One region of the Shinella sp. GW821-FHT11G07 genome, then DNA from elsewhere that is predicted to be linked to it. Evidence: riboswitches for the same ligand, from Rfam matches in the RefSeq annotation. Region 1 holds a riboswitch; the other holds the start of a gene.

Region 1 (8,397 bases):
CCGGATATTCCTGCGTGCCCTGGGCGAACAGGCAGAGATTGGGCAGCATTGCGCCCTTTTCCACGAAGGCGAAACGGGCGTCCTGCCGCTCTTCCGTCACGGTCGCGCCGGCATTGAAGGCGAGCCAGCCGGGCAGCGCCGACTTGGCAAGCACCGGCGTCAGCCAGATCGATGTGTCGTGATCGCAGAGCGTGAGCGCCACTGCACCAGCGGTAGCGTTGAGCGGTGCGGGCGGCGTCACGGTCGCGGCAACGCGCCCGATCGTGCCGGGACGGGCCATGCAATCCATCAGCGTGCGGAAGACGGCCTGCGCCTCGAACACCGGCTTCTGAAAACCGCCGGCAAAGGCGAGCGTATCGAGTGACATCAGTCCTCTCCCCGAACCATGGTGAAGAAATCGACGCGGGTGGCCGCCGTCTGGCGGGCCTTTTCGGCGTCCTCTTTGGCAACGCGGGCGGCCACGGCATCGAGCAGCGTCTCGACTTCGGCTTTGCGGGCTGGCTGCTGGAACAACGCGTCAAAGGTCGCCGCAAGGCGCGCCTTTGCGCCATCGGTGCCGAGCGCCTGGCCGTGACCGACCGTGCCGTCGTCGAGGCGGATGCTGGCGCGGCTCACCGTCGCCTCGCCGAGATTGAACGGCGCACCGCCGCCACCGATACGGCCACGTACCATGACGAGGCCGGTTTCCGGTCCGCGCACCGGCTGGACCGTCGGCTTTTCGCCGAGCGCATCCCAGGCTGCCTGCAACTCGGCCCGGCTTGCCTTCGCAAGCAGGCCCATCGCCCTCTGCCGCTCGCCGCCCGCGTCCTTCGCGGTGGCTTCGGCAGATTTCTGTAGTGATGCCATTGTCATTTCTCCAAATGTCTATTAATCTAGACAACCGAACATCTAAGTCTTGTCTTAACGGGGGCGCGTGACAAGGGTATGACAGGCACAAAATGGTAGAGCGGCAATCGGGCGTCGCCCTCTGGCGACAGATCGCGGACCGCATGCGGCTGGCGATCAACAACGGGGATTTCGACGAAACCAACATGATGCCGCCGGAAGTGGTGCTGGCGAGCCGCTTCGGCGTAAATCGGCACACGGTGCGCAGTGCGCTTGCAGCACTCGCGGAAGAAGGCATCGTTCGGCCGATCCAGGGTATCGGCACGCGCATCGAGCGTCGCGACCGCCTGCGCTTCCCGATCTCGCGGCGCACCCGCTTTTCGCAGGGCCTTGGCAATCAGACACGCGATATCGAAGGCAAATTGCTGGAGGCGATGACGGAGCTCGCACCCGCTGTCGTCGCGGAAGCGCTGGGATTGCTGGCAGGCACGCCTTGCGTGCGGATGGAAACCGTTAACAGCGCCGACAAACGGCCGATCTCGCGCGGGACTCATTATTTCCCGGCCGACCGCTTCGCCGAGATTGGCGCGATCTACGAGCGGACACGCTCCGTCACCGCTGCCTTCCGCGAACTCGGTGTGCCGGATTACGTGCGTCGTTCAACGGAAATATCCGCCATCCATGCGGAGGGCGACGACATGCGGCACCTGAAACTCTCGCCCGGCGCAATCATCCTGGTGGCGACGGCCGTCAATACGGACCTCGACGGCACGCCTATCCAGTTCTCCCGCACGCGCTTTGCCGCCGACCGGGTCAAGCTGACGGTGGAACCGGAGCTCGGCTAGACTATTTTCGGCAGCAAAGGATGAAGCGGCGGTAAAGCAGCGTGCGCAGCTTGTTGCGCAGGTCAGCCGTACGGCGCTGCGCTGCCGCGATCGGCGCGTGGGAGCCGATCGTCATATCCCGAAAACCGAGCGCTTCGAGCAGTGGCAAAACGCGTTCGACGCGCAGGCCGTCGCCAAACGGCAGACGCTCCATAATGCTGGAGTGCCGGTCGCTCATCGCGCCGTCATAGAACGGATCGACGCCGGCAAACCTGTCGATGATGGCAATGGCGCGGCTCGCTAGCCGGCCGAGCCGGGTGGGCGCTGCCCAGTCGCCATCGAAGAACAGCAACATGCCGCCGGGTTTCAGCATGCGGTACCATTCGGCAAAGGCCTGTTCCGGCGTGGTCAAAGTCCAGACGAGATGACGGCAGACGATCGCATCATAGCTCTCGTCCGGTTCCATCGGGTTTTCCGCATCGGCAAGCAGGAAGCGAAGGTTTTTAGCGCCGGCATGTTTTTCCCGCGCAACCGCCAACATCGCTTCGGAAAAATCGAGTGCCGTCACCTCATGGCCGAGCGAGAGCAGCAGGCGCGTCACCTCGCCAGTACCGCAGGCAAGCTCCAGCACGTGACGCGGCTCCGGGCCGAGCCGTTCACGGATTGCCGCAGCCCAGGCGTCGAATTCCGGCCCTTGCGGAATGCGGTGACCGAAGGCGAGGTCGAAGGTCTCCGAGCGGCGCGACCAGTAGTCTCGGATGTCTTCCTTGAGATTGCTGTTGGAAAGCGTGCCGTGCATCACTTCCCCTCGCCCGCATCCACGCGGGCAAAAAGGTCGTCGAAGCGCGGCCGGGCGCGGGCCGGTACCTCGACCGTGCGGATCGCATCCGTCAACTCCGCCTCGCCGACCTTCACCAGCATGACCATGCCCATGCCGAAATGCGGCGAGCACTTGATGCCGTAAAAGCCCGGCTGGTCGAAGGTGACCTCGATCTCTTCGTTGATCTTGCCCTTGAAACCGGCATAGCCCTCCGGAACCATGCCGTCGATGCTCGCGGCATTGTGGCTCTTATGGGTGGCAATGAATTTGATGCTGTCGCCCGACTTGATCGCTAAGAAATCCGGCTCGAACACCATCGAGCCCTTTTCGCCACGGTTGCGCATCTCGACCTTGAACGTCTCGGCGGCGGCCGGAAGAGAATGAAGAAAAGCGGCCATCACGGCCGTGGCGAGAAGGAGCCGGATTTTCATCTTGCCTCTGCAACGAGCTTGAGTTTGGCCGGTCGCGGATTGGGCCGGCGGTAACGGATGAAGCAGCCGCCGACGCTGTCGCGCTCGATATCGACGGTGACGCCGAACACGTCGTGCAGACGCTGCGGCTCCAGCACCTTGGCGGGCGCGCCGAGGGCCACGATGCGTCCTGCCTGCATCACGGCGATGCGGTCACAGAACATGGCGGCATGGTTGAGGTCGTGAAGCGCTGCGACCACGGTCAGGTCCTGTTCACGCACGAGCTGGAGCAGGCCGATCTGGTGGCCGATGTCAAGATGGTTGGTCGGCTCGTCGAGCAGCAGGATCGGCGACTGCTGGGCAAGCGCACGGGCAATATGCAGCCGCTGGCGCTCGCCGCCGGACAGCGTGTGCCAGAGACGGTTGGCGAAATGCGCCATGTCCACTTCTTCCAGAGCCCGGTCGACGATGGCATCATCCGCCTTCGACCAGGGTGTTAGCGCGCCCAGATGGGGCGTGCGACCGAGTTCGACGGCCTGGCGCGCCGTGATGCGTTCCGTCGTTTCCGCTTGCTGTTCGACGAAGGCAATGCGCCGCGCGATCGCCTGCCGCCCGTGCGCCAAAAGCGGTTTGCCGTCCAGCGTCACCTCGCCACGCTGCGGCTTGCGGATGCCCGCGATGAGCGCCATCAGGCTGGTCTTGCCGGATCCGTTCGGGCCGATGATGCCGAGAAACTCGCCGGGGCGCACGTCGAGCGAGACATCCGACAGGATTTTCGTGCCACCCGCCGACCAGGAAAGTCCTTTTGCAACCAGTGTCATAGCGCCGATCTCCTCTGACTTAGGATGAGCGCAAAGGCCGGTGCACCGAACAGCGCCGTAATGACGCCGATAGGCAGCACCTGGCCGGGAATGATGACGCGGGACAGCACGTCGGCGGCGATCATGAAGATAGCGCCGATCAGCGCCGAGGCCGGCAGCAGCAAGCCGTGGCGCACGCCGACGACCATGCGGGCGGCATGGGGAATGACAAGGCCGACGAAGCCGATCGAGCCTACGATCGAGACCATGACGGCCGTCATCAACGCGGAAATGGCAATCAGCACGACGTAAACGCGGCGCACCGGTATGCCGAGCGATGCAGCCGATTCGGTTCCGAAGGTGAAGGCGTCCAGCGCGCGGGCATGCCAGAGGCAGACGAGCAGGCCGGCAAGCGCGACCGGCAGCGCCAGCCAGACATCCGGCCAGCGCACGCCGGAAAGATTGCCGAGCAGCCAGAACATGATGCCGCGCGCCTGCTCGGCATTGGCCGCCTTGGTGACGATGAACGAGGTGAGCGCGTTGAACAGCTGGGAGCCAGCGACGCCTGCCAGAATGATCGCGCTGGTGCCGCGCCCGGCGCGCACGGCCAGAACGCTGACCAGAGCGAAGGCGACAAGCGCGCCGATGAAAGCGCCGATCGGCAGCGTCAGCATGCCGGCACCGATGCCGAGGATCGCGACGGCGACGGCGCCGGTCGAGGCACCAGCCGAAATGCCGAGAATATAAGGATCGGCCAGCGCATTGCGCAGTAGCGATTGCAGGATCACGCCGGAAAGCGCCAATGCCGAGCCGCAGCAGGCGGCGACCACGGCGCGGCTCAGTCGGTAGTTCCAGATGATGCCCTCGTCGATCGGCTCCAGCGCATAACCCGCCTGCCAAAGACGGTTCGCCACCGTCTTGGCCACGACATCGAGCGGGATTGCCGTCTCGCCAACCGCCGCGCCCACACCGAGTGCGGCAAGCAGGAGCACGAGCGCCGCGAAAGCGGCGCCCGTCCGGAGCAAGAGGGGGCGATCTGCCATCACTTGGCGAGGCCAGCCTTTTCGACCGCGTCGGCGAGCACTTCGATGCCCTCGATGGTGCGGATCGTCGGGTTCATCGCCTGGGCGTCCATGTCGACCACATAGCCGTTCTTGACCGCCGGCATCAGGCTGGCGACCGGATCTTCCTTCAGGAACTTGTGCTTGACGGCGACGTCATCGGCCGGGAAGCGGCGGCGTTCCATCTTGCCGGCGACGATGATCGTCGGATCGGCCTTGGCAACGGTTTCCCAGCCGACGGTCGGCCATTCCTCGTCGCTCTCGATGACGTTCTTGATGCCGAGCGCGGACAGGATGTAGCCCGGCGCGCCGTTGCGGCCGGCGACATAGGGGTCGATGTCGAGTTCGGCGCTGGAGAACCAGAAGACGGCGGACAGCTTGCCGTCGGCAGAGGCGATCTTCTTGCGGGCCGCGGCCTCGCGGGCCTTGAGCTCGGCGATCACCTTCTCGCCCTGATCCTGTACATTGAAAATCTGCGCCAGTTCGCTGATTTCCTTGTAGATAAGGTCCATGGTGAAGACCGTCTTGCGCACACCGTCTCCGCCACCGGTATTGTCTTTGCCGATGCAATCGGCTGGCGAGGTGTAGACGGGGATCTTCAATTCCTCGAACTGTTCCGGCGTCGCGACGATGCCTTCCGGGCCGACATGCCACTGGAACTGCGCCGTCACGAGGTCCGGCTTCTTGGCGACGACGCTCTCGAAGCTCGGATCATTGTCGGCAAGGCGCTCGACCTTGGCATTGGCCTCCTCGTAACCGGTCAGAACCGGGCCGATCCAGACCGCGGTGCCGACCATGCGGTCGCCGACGCCGAGCAGGTAGAGGATTTCGGTCGAACTCTGGCCGAGTGAGACGGCACGCTCCGGCGCCTTCTCGAAGGTGACCGGACGGCCGCAATTCTCGAACGTCAGCGGATACTGGGTTTCGGCGGCGTGGACCGCACCCGAGGAGAGAACAAAAGCTGCCGTGCCGGCAACGAACGAAAGCAGAGGGGCGGCACGTGAGGCCGCGGCAAAGATGGTCATGGGTTTCTCCCGAATGAAGGACTGCGCAAAAGGCGCGGAGGGACACGGCGGCAGGCAGAAGCCTAGCCGACGCACCAACAGGAGCGGATCGATTGCGGTCGGGAGAAAGCGAGTAGATATCTGCCAGGGGTGGCAGCGAAAATCGTCATGGCGTCTCCGTTCCGGGCATCCCCGCCCGTGACTTGGATTGTTGCTATGACGGCAGGTCTCCTGGCTCACGGATATCTGCTGCCTGTCTGCCTTCCCGCGGAAAACCGCAGTGGCATGACGCATAAACGCGTCCGAGGACAGGCGGCAATCCGCCTACAGTTGCGGGGGCAGCCACGGAATGGGTCCCTGTTGGGTCGTCCGCACCGTGTTCCCTATTAATCCCCTGGGAGTCATCCGTCAGGGAACCGTCGGCCCATCCTTAGTCCGCGCCACTCGGCAGCGTCAAGGCGCGATAGCCGTCAGGTCTCGAAATCCCCGAAGACATCCTGCAGGCGGGTCAGCGTATCGACGCGTTCACTCACCGCCTCGCCCATCACGACGATGATGTTGCTGAGCATGAGGTCCATGACGGCCGTCATGGTGGCGGCACCATCCCACAGCGGACCATGGGAGCCGGGTACGACGAGGCAGATGTCGGAGACCTCCGGCCCCCAGGGGCAGAATTCATCGGTGAGCAGCACGACCTTGACGCCGGCACGCCGCGCCTCCAGCGCCAGCGGTCGCGCCTTGGCGGCGAAGCGGCGCACGTCGTGCAGGAAGAGCAGCCGCCCCTCGACGGAACCGTCGAGCACTTCGGCATAGGTGCCGTTGACGCCATCGACGAACTGGACGCGCGAGCGGGTATAGGAAAGCTGGCTCGCAAAATACTGGGCGATGCCGCGCACATTCTGGTAGGCCGCGACATAGACCTCGCTGGCACCGATGAGCGCGTCGATCGTCTGCTGCCATTCCGGCGCGGTGGTGATTTCGTAGATCTGCCCAAGATTGTCGATCTGCTGCTGGATGAGGCCGGCGAGCAGTTTGCCTTCCTTGCGGTCCTGTTCCAGCCGGTCGACCTGACCCTTGACCTGCCAGGCGGGGTTGGAACTGCCATGCCGCAGTTCGCCCTTCAACTCATCAAGGCCATCAAAACCCATGCGGCGCAGATAGCGGCCGACGGTCATCGGCGAAAGTTCGAGGCGCTGGGCGATGGAACGCGCCGTCTCGAAAGGCAGATCGGCGATATTGCGCTCGATATAGTTGGCGATCAGCTTGTCGGACTTGGACCGCCGGAGGTCATCGGACTGTACGAGCTTCACAATGCGTTTCGACACGTCGCTCCTCCTCGAAGCCCGCCCATCCGGAGACAGGCGGGCCAGCGCTGTCACTGCGCGGTCTTCACCTTCGTCCAGACTCGGTCCAGCTGGCGCAGCGCGGGGCCGAGATCTTCGAAGATCTGGAGACGCGCCATCGTTTCCGCTGATGGATTGATCTCCTTGCTATTCTTGATCTTTTCCGGGGTCAATTGCCGCGCCGGAACGTTGGCCGTGCCGTTGGTCTGTTGCGAGACATTCAGCGCAACGATCTCCGGACGCGTATAGAACTGTAAGAACTTGATGGCGTTTTCCTTGTTCGGCGCGCTCTTCAGCACGCAGGCATCCTCCTGATACATGGTCGCGCCCTCTTCCGGGATCACGTAGCCGAGGTCCTTCTCGTTACCGAAGACATCGACCATGGCACCGACGAAGAAATGACCGGCCGCGACGTCGCCGGACTGCACCATCGGCCGCGTGTCATAAGTGAAGGCCGCGACGTCGGGTTTCATGGCGATGATCGTGTCCGCCGCCTGCTGCAATTCGGCCGGATCGGTGGAGTTGATCTTGTGGCCGTTCAACATGAGGCCGACCGCGAGCACTTCGCGCATGTCGTCGAGCAGCGTGAACTTCAGTCCCTTGGCCTTGACCGTCTCGATCAAATCCTTCCAGCCGGTGATGTCCTTGCCGAGGATCGTGCGGTTGTAGAAGATGCCGACCGAGCCCCAGGCATAGGGCAGGCAATATTCGCCCTTCGGGTCGCTTTTCGCACGCAAGAAGGCGGGATCGATGTTCTTGAAGCCTTCATAGGTGTTGATGTCGGTCTTCTCGAGCAGGTCGAGCTTGGCCATGATGTCTTGCATGTGCACCGACGGGAAGACCACGTCATAGCCCGTGGCGCCGCCCTGGATTTTCGCCAGCATTTCCTCGTTGGAGGAATAGGTCGAGAGGTTGACCTTGATCTGGGTCTCCTCCTCAAACTTCTTCAGAACCTCCGGATTGATGTATTCGCCCCAGTTGTAGACGTTGAGTTCGGCGGCACCTGCCATGCCCGCACTTGCCACGAGGGCGGCAAGCGAGAAGGCGGTATTGCGCGCCAATGCGCGAAGACCGGATGCGCCGGCACGATCAAATTTTGTCATCGATAGTCTCCTCTGATGGTTTGGCCCGTCGAGGCCCCGGCGCTTTCCTTTGCGCCGTCTGTTCCCGTCCCGGCTTCTGTCGGCCGTTGACTTGGATGCGTAAATGGTATCCAGATATCCAAATCGCACAAGCGTTATTTTTATAACATAATGGGGAACGACGATGCGAGATTCCATAGTCCGCCTGGAGAAGGCGGCGAAGGCCTT
Region 2 (8,397 bases), on a different contig from region 1:
ACACGGCGCCCACGACCGTGGGGACACTCGCATCATAGCGATTGCGAATTCTGACGGTCTCACGTTTCTCAAAATCAACCCCGTCGAGGTGTTCGATAAACGTCGTAACGAAATGTTGGCGCGTTTGCTCGCCATCGCTGACGATATCGATGCCTGCCTGTCGCTGATCATCCAACGACAAACGCAAGGCGTCCTGTTTGCCCTCAATCAGTTCCTCGTCTTGCAGCTTCCAAGGCGACCAAAGCTTCTCAGGCTCTGCAAGCCACGAGGGTTTGGGCAGGCTGCCGGCGGTTGACGTGGGCAACAGTGTTTTCATGATAGGCGACCTTGTGTTTCCAGTTCGTCAGAGGACGTGATTGGCAGACCATTGCTCAAGAATGGTCCTGTACGGTTTGATGAAGTGCTTCTCGGCGAACTTCCCCTGCTCAATCGCCAGCCGACTCCGTTCTTCTCGATCGTAGACAATCCGGGTCAACGAGTAATCCTGGTGCTTCAGATCTGGCTGATAGCAGGCACCCGCCGCGGAATTGGCGTTGTAAATCTCGGGTCGATAGATCTTCTGAAAAGTCTCCATCGTGCTGATGGTGCTGATAAGCTCAAGATTGGTGTAGTCATCGAGCAGATCGCCGAGAAAATAAAAAGCCAAAGGGGCAACGCTATTCGCCGGCATGAAAAAGCGAACTTGCAATCCCATTTTCCCGAAATATTGGTCGGTCGAGGAGAGCGTATTCTGTTTGTATTCGACGCCCAATACGGGATGCTGATTGTCCGTCCGATGATAGGTTTTGCTGCTTGATGCGCTTAGGCATATGACTGGCGGCTTGTTGAAATGCTCTTTGTAAGCATTTGAATTCAGGAAGCACTTGAACAAGTTTCCATGCAGATCGCCAAAATTATCCGGCGTGCTGAACCCGGGTCGATTTTTGTTATGCTCTGGCAACAACACGCTGAAGTCGTAGTCGCGCACATAAGAGGAGAAATTATTGCCCACGATGCCGTCAATACGTTCGTTCGTTTTGCGATCAACAACAGTTGTTTTCAATATTTCAATGAGCGGAAAGGCATCACTATAGCCTCCGGCGCCAATGCTCATCTCGACGGAAATGATTTCGAGCTCGACAGAGTAACGATCACCTTTGGGGTTATCCCAATGCGCCAGAGCGTTGAAACGGTTGTCAATCATCGTCAGCGCATTGTGCAGGTTCTCTCGGCGGCTCTCCCCTCTAGCCAAATTAGCAAAATTGGTCGTAATGCGCGTATTTTCTGAGGGGTGATATTCCTCGTCTAATTGAACTACCTTAATATTAAAATCGAAATCGCTATTCATCACGACGACGCGCCCTGTTTCCCGAGAAAAAACCTAAGACTATTTACGTAAACTTCAGGGTACACCGGACATTACTTTCTATATTCCCAGTCGGCAGCGTTCACACCGCCCAGACATACGAGTGGTGTGCGGTTTATGCCTGAGGGATCGATCGAGAAAAAATGGTATTATCTCACGGAAGCATGAGCCGTGCTCATGATTTGAGGCCGAAGCCAGAGACAAAAAATGCGGAGATGACGGTATCTCACGAGCCGCCTTCAGACATCGAGGTACTCGAATGCCCGTTCAGCACGCAAAACCGACGGGACATAGGCGCGGGGGCACCTTCCACATCCGCCATGCCTCCGTGATAGACGCCTTGACCGCTCTGGCGACATGAGACATTGGTTCGTCATCGTGGTTCTGCGGATGAAAGTCCGGAGCTAAGAGGGAATTCGGTGAGGGCTTTGATCAAAGCCTGAAGCCGAGGCTGCCCCCGCAACTGTAAGCGGCTAGCGAACGTCCATCCATGTCACTGAGGCATACCTCGGGAAGACGGACGAAAGCAATGACCCGCAAGCCAGGAGACCTGCCGCGATAGATAACGTCCACGGGCGGGGTGTCCCGGAGTGCCGCTTTCGCGATAAGCACTCCCGTGCCGTCGTCTCTGCGTCATGCCGCTGCCCGGCCGCAACCTGATGGCAGTGCAGATGACAGAGATCGCGACCATAGAAAAGCCTGTCGAGCACGGCTCCGCAACCAGTCTTATCGATATCGTCTTTCCCGGAGATACCAACCATCACGGCACTCTGTTCGGCGGAGCCGGACTTGCTCTCATGGATCGCGTAGCCTTCATAGCGGCAACCCGGTTCGGGCGGGCGCCCTTCGTGACCGCCTCTTGCGAGCGGATCGATTTCAGGCAACCCGCACGGATCGGGCACATCGTTGAGTTCACGGCCAGACCGGTCAAGGCTGGACGGCGCTCCTTGACGGTCGAGGTCGAGATGGCGGCGGAGACCATAGTCGGTCGCCAGCGACACACCTGTACGCGCGGCATCTTCCATATGGTCGCGATACCGGAGAGCGGCCACGCGGCGAACTATACATTGCCCGAGCTCGCGGCAGCGGAAACTCTGAACGCCACGGACACCGTTTTCATGGTCGACATCGTCTTTCCGGATCAGGCAAACAGCGTCGGCCGGATGTTCGGGGGCGAGGCGATCGCCTACATGACCAAAGCCGCATTCGTTGCAGCGTCGCGCTACTCCGGCAAGCTGGTCGTCCTCGCCTCATCAGAGCGCATCGATTTCGCACGAGCAATCAAGATCGGTGAAATTGTCGAGGCGGAAGCGCGCGTCGAGCGCGTGGGACGCAGCTCCATGTCCATCGAGACGAAACTTTGGTCCGAAAACCTCCTGACCGGCGAGAGGCATGTTACGGCCACAGGATGTTTCACCATGGTGGCGGTCGATAAAGACCACCGGCCGGTTCCTGTTCGCGATAGCGCCACAGCGGAATCGCTTACCTTTAATCACGGGCGGGCATAACCGTGCTGGACAGGCAACATCTATCGATCTTGCGTGAAGTCGACCGTTTGGGCAGCCTAACGGCTGCGGCTGAGCGGCTGAACGTCTCCCAGTCGGCTCTTAGCCATACGATCCGCAAGTTGGAAGAGCGCTACGGCGTGGCGATGTGGGAAAAGGACGGCCGCAACCTTCGTCTCACAGAGGCTGGCCGCTACATCGTGACACTAGCACAGCGCGTTCTGCCCCAGATTGAAAGGGCCGAGGATGTCCTGTCGGATTATCGCCATGGCCAGCGAGGCTCGCTCAAGATTGGCATGGAATGCCACCCATGCCACCAGTGGCTTATGGGGGTCACAAAGCCCTATCTCATGGAATGGCCGGATGTGGGCCTGGAACTGAAGACATCATTTGCTTTCGGCGGTGTGGCGGCGTTGACGGGGTACGAGATCGATATCCTGATCACGCCGGATCCGATCGAGACGTCCGGCATTCATTATGTTCCAGTGTTCGACTATGAGCTGGTGCTTGCCGTTCCGGCCGATCATCTCCTGACGCTGAAACGCCATGCCGATCCTACGGATCTGCTGAATGAGACACTATTCACCTATCCGGTACCGCCGGAGCGACTGGACGTGTTCACGCAATTTCTGGTGCCCGCCAATTGCCGGCCGCGACATCACCGCAATGTCGAGACGACGGAAATGATGCTCCAGCTCGTGGCGGCAGGGCGCGGGGTCAGCGCCATTCCCAGCTGGCTAGTGCGCCGAGAAGCAGCGGCGCTCGGTGTCTGCCCCGTCCGGATTGGTCAGAGCGGTATCCAGAAAAGCATCCATCTCGGATTAAGAGATGGCGACGACACTGTCGATTTCATCGCCGGGTTTCTCGCGACGTCACGCCAGACATCGGCGTGACGTTTCAGGTGTAAGGCCATCTGGAACGTCTGAACCTTGCAAGCGTTCATCGCGCGATCGCAACCTGCCTGGGCTGACGTAACTTCGGCCAGAGGATCAGCCAGCTCACCAGAACAAGGTTCACGACGTTCCACAGGAAACCATGCAGGAACGCCAGGCGGTAAGACCCGGTCGCGTCGAAGATGTAGCCGGCAGCAAGGCCCCCGCATGCCATGCCGAGCACCGTCGCCATCAGCACCAGGCTGATGCGGATGCCGGCTTCACGTGGCGGCAGGAACTGGCGGATGATCACAGCATACATCGGCACTATGCCGCCCTGGAACAGCCCGAACAAGCCGGAGATCACATAGAGCGAGGCTTGGCTGTTGAAGAACAGATAAAGCAGCAGTGCTGCCGCCTGCATGGAGGAGCCGAGGATCAGCATCGGGCCGGCCCCGATCCGGTCCGCGACCACGCCGGAAGCGAGACGGCTGACGACGCCAAGGCCGAGCATCAGCGACACGATCTGCGTGCCTACGGCGACGCCGTACCCGAGATCGCCGCAATAGGCCACGATGTGGACCTGCGGCATCGACATCGCCATGCAGCACGCAAACCCCGCGACGACGAGAATGCCTTGCAGCACATTGGGCTTGAGGCCGAGTTCCTCGCGCGCCGCTTCGGTCGCCGCATCAGCCTCGGCATAAGCCGCAGTCTGCAGGCGCCGCTTCAGCAGAAGTCCGATCGGCACCATCACCAAAGGGACGAACAGGCCGATGCCGACATGGGTGGCCCGCCAGCCCTGCGCCGTTACAAAATGCTCGATGATCAGCGGCCATACCGCGCCGGAGAGATAGCTACCCGAGGCGGCGAAAGTGACGGCAAGTGCGCGCCGCTTGCGGAACCAGTGGGACAGATCGGAAATCAACGGCGAGAATCCAGCAGCGGAGCCGAGGCCGATCACCGCGGAAATCGCGGCGAACTGCCAAATGTTGCTTGTGAAGGCGGCGGCGATATAGCCGATGCAGAGCAGAAAAGCGCCAATCAGCACCGGTGCGACAATGCCGACCCGATCCGCGAGGCGTCCCATCGCCACCCCACCGAAGGCGAAGCCCAGCATGGTGTAGGTATAAGGCAGCGAGGCGCCGCCGCGCAACGTGTCGAACTCGAGTTGGAGGGTCGGCAGCACCACCACGATCGACCAATTGCCGACGCACGCAACAGTGCCAAGAATGAGTGTGAGCACCAGCCGTAACCAGGCATAGTTTGAATCGACGCCGCCGACTTCGATTCCACTAGGCGCGCTCATCCGCTTCTCCAAATCTGCCATGTCGAGTCCGTCTTCAACCCGGTTTTGTACATTGAATGCGATTGGCTTTACAGTGTCGATAGGGCTCGCAATCTGGACCTTTAGCTCCGTGGCACTTGTTGTCTGGCTCACCCGATAGACTGGGTAAGTCCAACTGGCTGAACTTGCCATTCGGGGGGCCGTTTGATGGGGCAACGTCGGCGGTCTTAAAGGGATCAGAACCACTGATCCTTTGTTGGCTCAGTTGAGCATCCGCCTCAGTCGGAAAGTCGCGCCCGCGCCGCCAGGAAGTCAAGCATCACCCTCACCCGGGACGGAAGCGTACCGCCCTGGCCCTGAAACACCGCATGGAAGGTCTCGCGATCTCCTGGGTTGAGGTGCTCGGCAACTGGCACCAGCCGCCCGGCAGCGATATCGTCGCGGACCGTGAACGTCGCCATCCGCGCCAATCCGACACCTGCTAGCGCCAGCCGGCGCAGCCCCTCCCCGTCGCTCACTCGCACCCTTTCGCTTGGCGGCAGCTGGATGGTCAAACCGTTCTCTATCACCGGCCATCCATCCACAGCCCTGGCATAGTTCAGGCTCAGGCGGTTGTGGGTTCTGAGGTCGTCCAAGCTTTCCGGCTTGCCTTGGCATTCGAGATAGGACGGCGCCCCGACGATGGTCATCGACGTACTGCCGAGCTTGCGCGCGATCAGCGTCGACGACTTCAGCGGACCAGCGCGGATCGCGATATCGACGCGCTCGGCCATCAGGTCGACGACAGCGTCGGTCTGGATAATGTCGACGGCGAGTTCCGGAAACGAACCCAGAAGGTCCGGCAGAAGCGGCATCAGCACATGCGTAGCAAAGGAAGCGCTGGCGTTGAGGCGAACGCGGCCGGCAGGGGTGTCGCCGGCCGCTGCCTGCCTCTCCGCATCATCGATATCGGCGAGGATGCTGGCCGCGCGCTCGTGAAATGCGCATCCCTCCGGCGTCAACTGCAATTGACGCGTCGACCGGTTGATCAGCCGAACGCCAAGCCTCTCTTCGAGCCTCTGCACCAGCTTGCTCACCGCCGATGGCGTCATGCCGCATTCGCGAGCAGCTGCTGAGAAGCCGCCGAGTTCGACAGCCCTGACAAAGACGGCCATTTCGCCGGAGCGATTGATATGTTGTCGCGCCATGTGACTTCAGCTCACAAATGATGTTCCTGCAAATGGTCTATCTATCAAATCCCCAAGACACCACCTTCGATTTGCCAACGCAGACATGCTCGCACAAAGGAGTTCGAACAATGGAATACAGACGGCTTGGATCGTCCGGGTTGAACGTTCCCGCGCTGTCTTTCGGCGCCGGGACGTTCGGTGGCAAAGGGCCGCTTTTCAGCGCGTGGGGCAACAGCAACGACACCGAGGCACGCCGGCTTATCGACATCTGCATGGAGGCGGGCGTCAATCTTTTCGACACGGCAGATGTCTATTCGGACGGGGCTTCCGAAGAAGTGCTCGGCGCGGCGATCAAGGGACGGCGCAGCGACGTTCTGATCTCCACCAAAATGGCGCTGCCCATGGGCGACGGCCCGAACGATGCCGGGTCCTCGCGTTCGCGCCTGATCAAGGGCGTTGACGATGCGCTGCGCCGGTTGGGTACCGATTACATAGACCTGATGCAACTGCACGCCTTCGATGCCTTCACACCCGTCGAAGAGGTGTTGTCGACACTCGACACGTTGGTGAGCGGTGGAAAAATCCGGTATGTCGGCGTTTCCAATTTCGCCGGCTGGCAACTGATGAAGTCGCTGGCAGCGGCAGAGAAAGGCGGCTATCCGCGCTATGTCGCTCATCAGGTCTATTATTCGCTGGTGGGGCGCGATTATGAATGGGAATTGATGCCGCTTGGGCTCGATCAGGGCGTCGGCGCGCTCGTCTGGAGTCCGCTCGGATGGGGGCGCCTCACCGGAAAGATCAGACGTGGCCAAGCCTGGCCGAACGGAAGCCGCCTGCATGATACGGCCTCGTTCGGTCCGCCGGTCGATGACGAAAAGCTCTACGACATCGTCGATGTGCTTGACGAACTGGTGGGTGAAACCGGCAAGACGATCCCACAAATCGCCATCAACTGGCTGCTGCAGCGCCCGACGGTCTCAAGCGTCATCATTGGCGCCCGCAACGAAGAGCAGCTACGTCAGAACCTGGGTGCCATGGGCTGGTCGTTGACCCCGGACCAGACAGCGCAGCTCGACAAGGCCAGCCGGAAGACCGCCGCCTACCCGTACTTCCCCTATCACCTCCAGCAAGGCTTTGCGCGCCTGAACCCGCCGACGGTGTGATCCCCTTCCCATTCTGACAAGCGGGTGCGTACGGCACTGCAGAATTGGGAGTACGATCTCCGCCAATAACCACTTACTAAGAAACCGGCCGGGTGATTTTGCCCGGCCTTTTCACGAGAATGGCGACGGCCTGGCCAAACTGGACCTGTCGACTTGGTGTGATAAGCAAGGATTCAAGAATTGCAAAACTCTTGAAAGGAGCCGAACCATCGACCCGATATCCCATGCTAATGCATAATTCCGAATCGGGAGGCAATCTGCTCACCTTGTTAAAAGTATACTCACCACTACCCGGAAAAGCCGGACAGCCTTTGTCTCACGCCAGGGTGTAGGCGGTCTTGACGGTTGTGTAGAATTCGTTGGCGTAGCGGCCCTGCTCGCGCGAGCCATGCGACGAGCCCTTGCGGCCGCCGAAAGGCACATGGAAATCAACGCCCGCCGTCGGCAGGTTGACCATGACCATGCCGGCCTCGGCATTGCGCTTGAAATGCGTCGCGTGCTTGAGGCTCGTGGTGGCAATGCCGGAGGACAGACCGAACGGCGTGTCGTTGGCGACGGCCAGCGCCTCCTCGTAGTCCTTGACGCGGATGACCGCGGCGACCGGGCCGAAAATCTCTTCCCGCGAGATGCGCATGTCGTTCGTCGCCTCGGTGAAGAGCGCGGGCGCCAGATAGAAGCCGGGCGTGTCGCGCTTCAGCAACTCACCACCGAAGGCGAGTTTTGCACCCTCTTGTCTGCCTATCTCGATATAGTCCGTGTCCTGCTTCAGTTGGGTTTCATCGACCACCGGACCGATATGCGTGCCGGCCTTCAGCGCATCATCGACGACGACGCTCTTCAGGCGCTCACCGACGGCAGCGACGAACTTGTCGTGGATGCCTTCCGTCACGATGACGCGCGAGGAGGCCGTGCAGCGCTGGCCGGTGGAGAAGAAGGCCGAGTTCACAGCGGCTTCCACGGCGACGGTGAGGTCCGCATCGTCGAGCACGACGAAGGGGTTCTTGCCCCCCATTTCGAGCTGGTATTTGCGGTTATGTTCGACGGAGGCAAGTGCG

Evidence for each region. A riboswitch is a leader RNA that binds a small molecule or an ion and turns the genes downstream of it on or off. The one in region 1 is predicted to bind cobalamin.
Region 2: another riboswitch for cobalamin. It lies ahead of AC1RT2_RS30860 (acyl-CoA thioesterase); the one in region 1 lies ahead of AC1RT2_RS00370 (ABC transporter substrate-binding protein).

The regions. Positions count from the first base shown of each region.
Region 1 covers NZ_JBXARJ010000001.1:66,582-74,978, forward strand. Annotated here, with positions in the region: gene phnH (phosphonate C-P lyase system protein PhnH) at 1-367, opposite strand, end outside; gene phnG (phosphonate C-P lyase system protein PhnG) at 367-846, opposite strand; gene phnF (phosphonate metabolism transcriptional regulator PhnF) at 939-1,670, shown strand; gene AC1RT2_RS00350 (class I SAM-dependent methyltransferase) at 1,672-2,448, opposite strand; gene AC1RT2_RS00355 (pseudoazurin) at 2,448-2,900, opposite strand; gene AC1RT2_RS00360 (ABC transporter ATP-binding protein) at 2,897-3,700, opposite strand; gene AC1RT2_RS00365 (FecCD family ABC transporter permease) at 3,697-4,722, opposite strand; gene AC1RT2_RS00370 (ABC transporter substrate-binding protein) at 4,722-5,729, opposite strand; cobalamin riboswitch at 5,949-6,180, opposite strand; gene AC1RT2_RS00375 (MurR/RpiR family transcriptional regulator) at 6,215-7,069, opposite strand; gene AC1RT2_RS00380 (polyamine ABC transporter substrate-binding protein) at 7,120-8,190, opposite strand; gene AC1RT2_RS00385 (ABC transporter ATP-binding protein) at 8,354-8,397, shown strand, end outside.
Region 2 covers NZ_JBXARJ010000026.1:10,930-19,326, forward strand. Annotated here, with positions in the region: gene AC1RT2_RS30850 (methionine synthase) at 1-316, opposite strand, end outside; gene AC1RT2_RS30855 (DUF1852 domain-containing protein) at 344-1,327, opposite strand; cobalamin riboswitch at 1,708-1,917, shown strand; gene AC1RT2_RS30860 (acyl-CoA thioesterase) at 1,981-2,853, shown strand; gene AC1RT2_RS30865 (LysR family transcriptional regulator) at 2,856-3,743, shown strand; gene AC1RT2_RS30870 (MFS transporter) at 3,790-5,052, opposite strand; gene AC1RT2_RS30875 (LysR family transcriptional regulator) at 5,289-6,197, opposite strand; gene AC1RT2_RS30880 (aldo/keto reductase) at 6,308-7,342, shown strand; gene AC1RT2_RS30885 (aldehyde dehydrogenase family protein) at 7,659-8,397, opposite strand, start outside.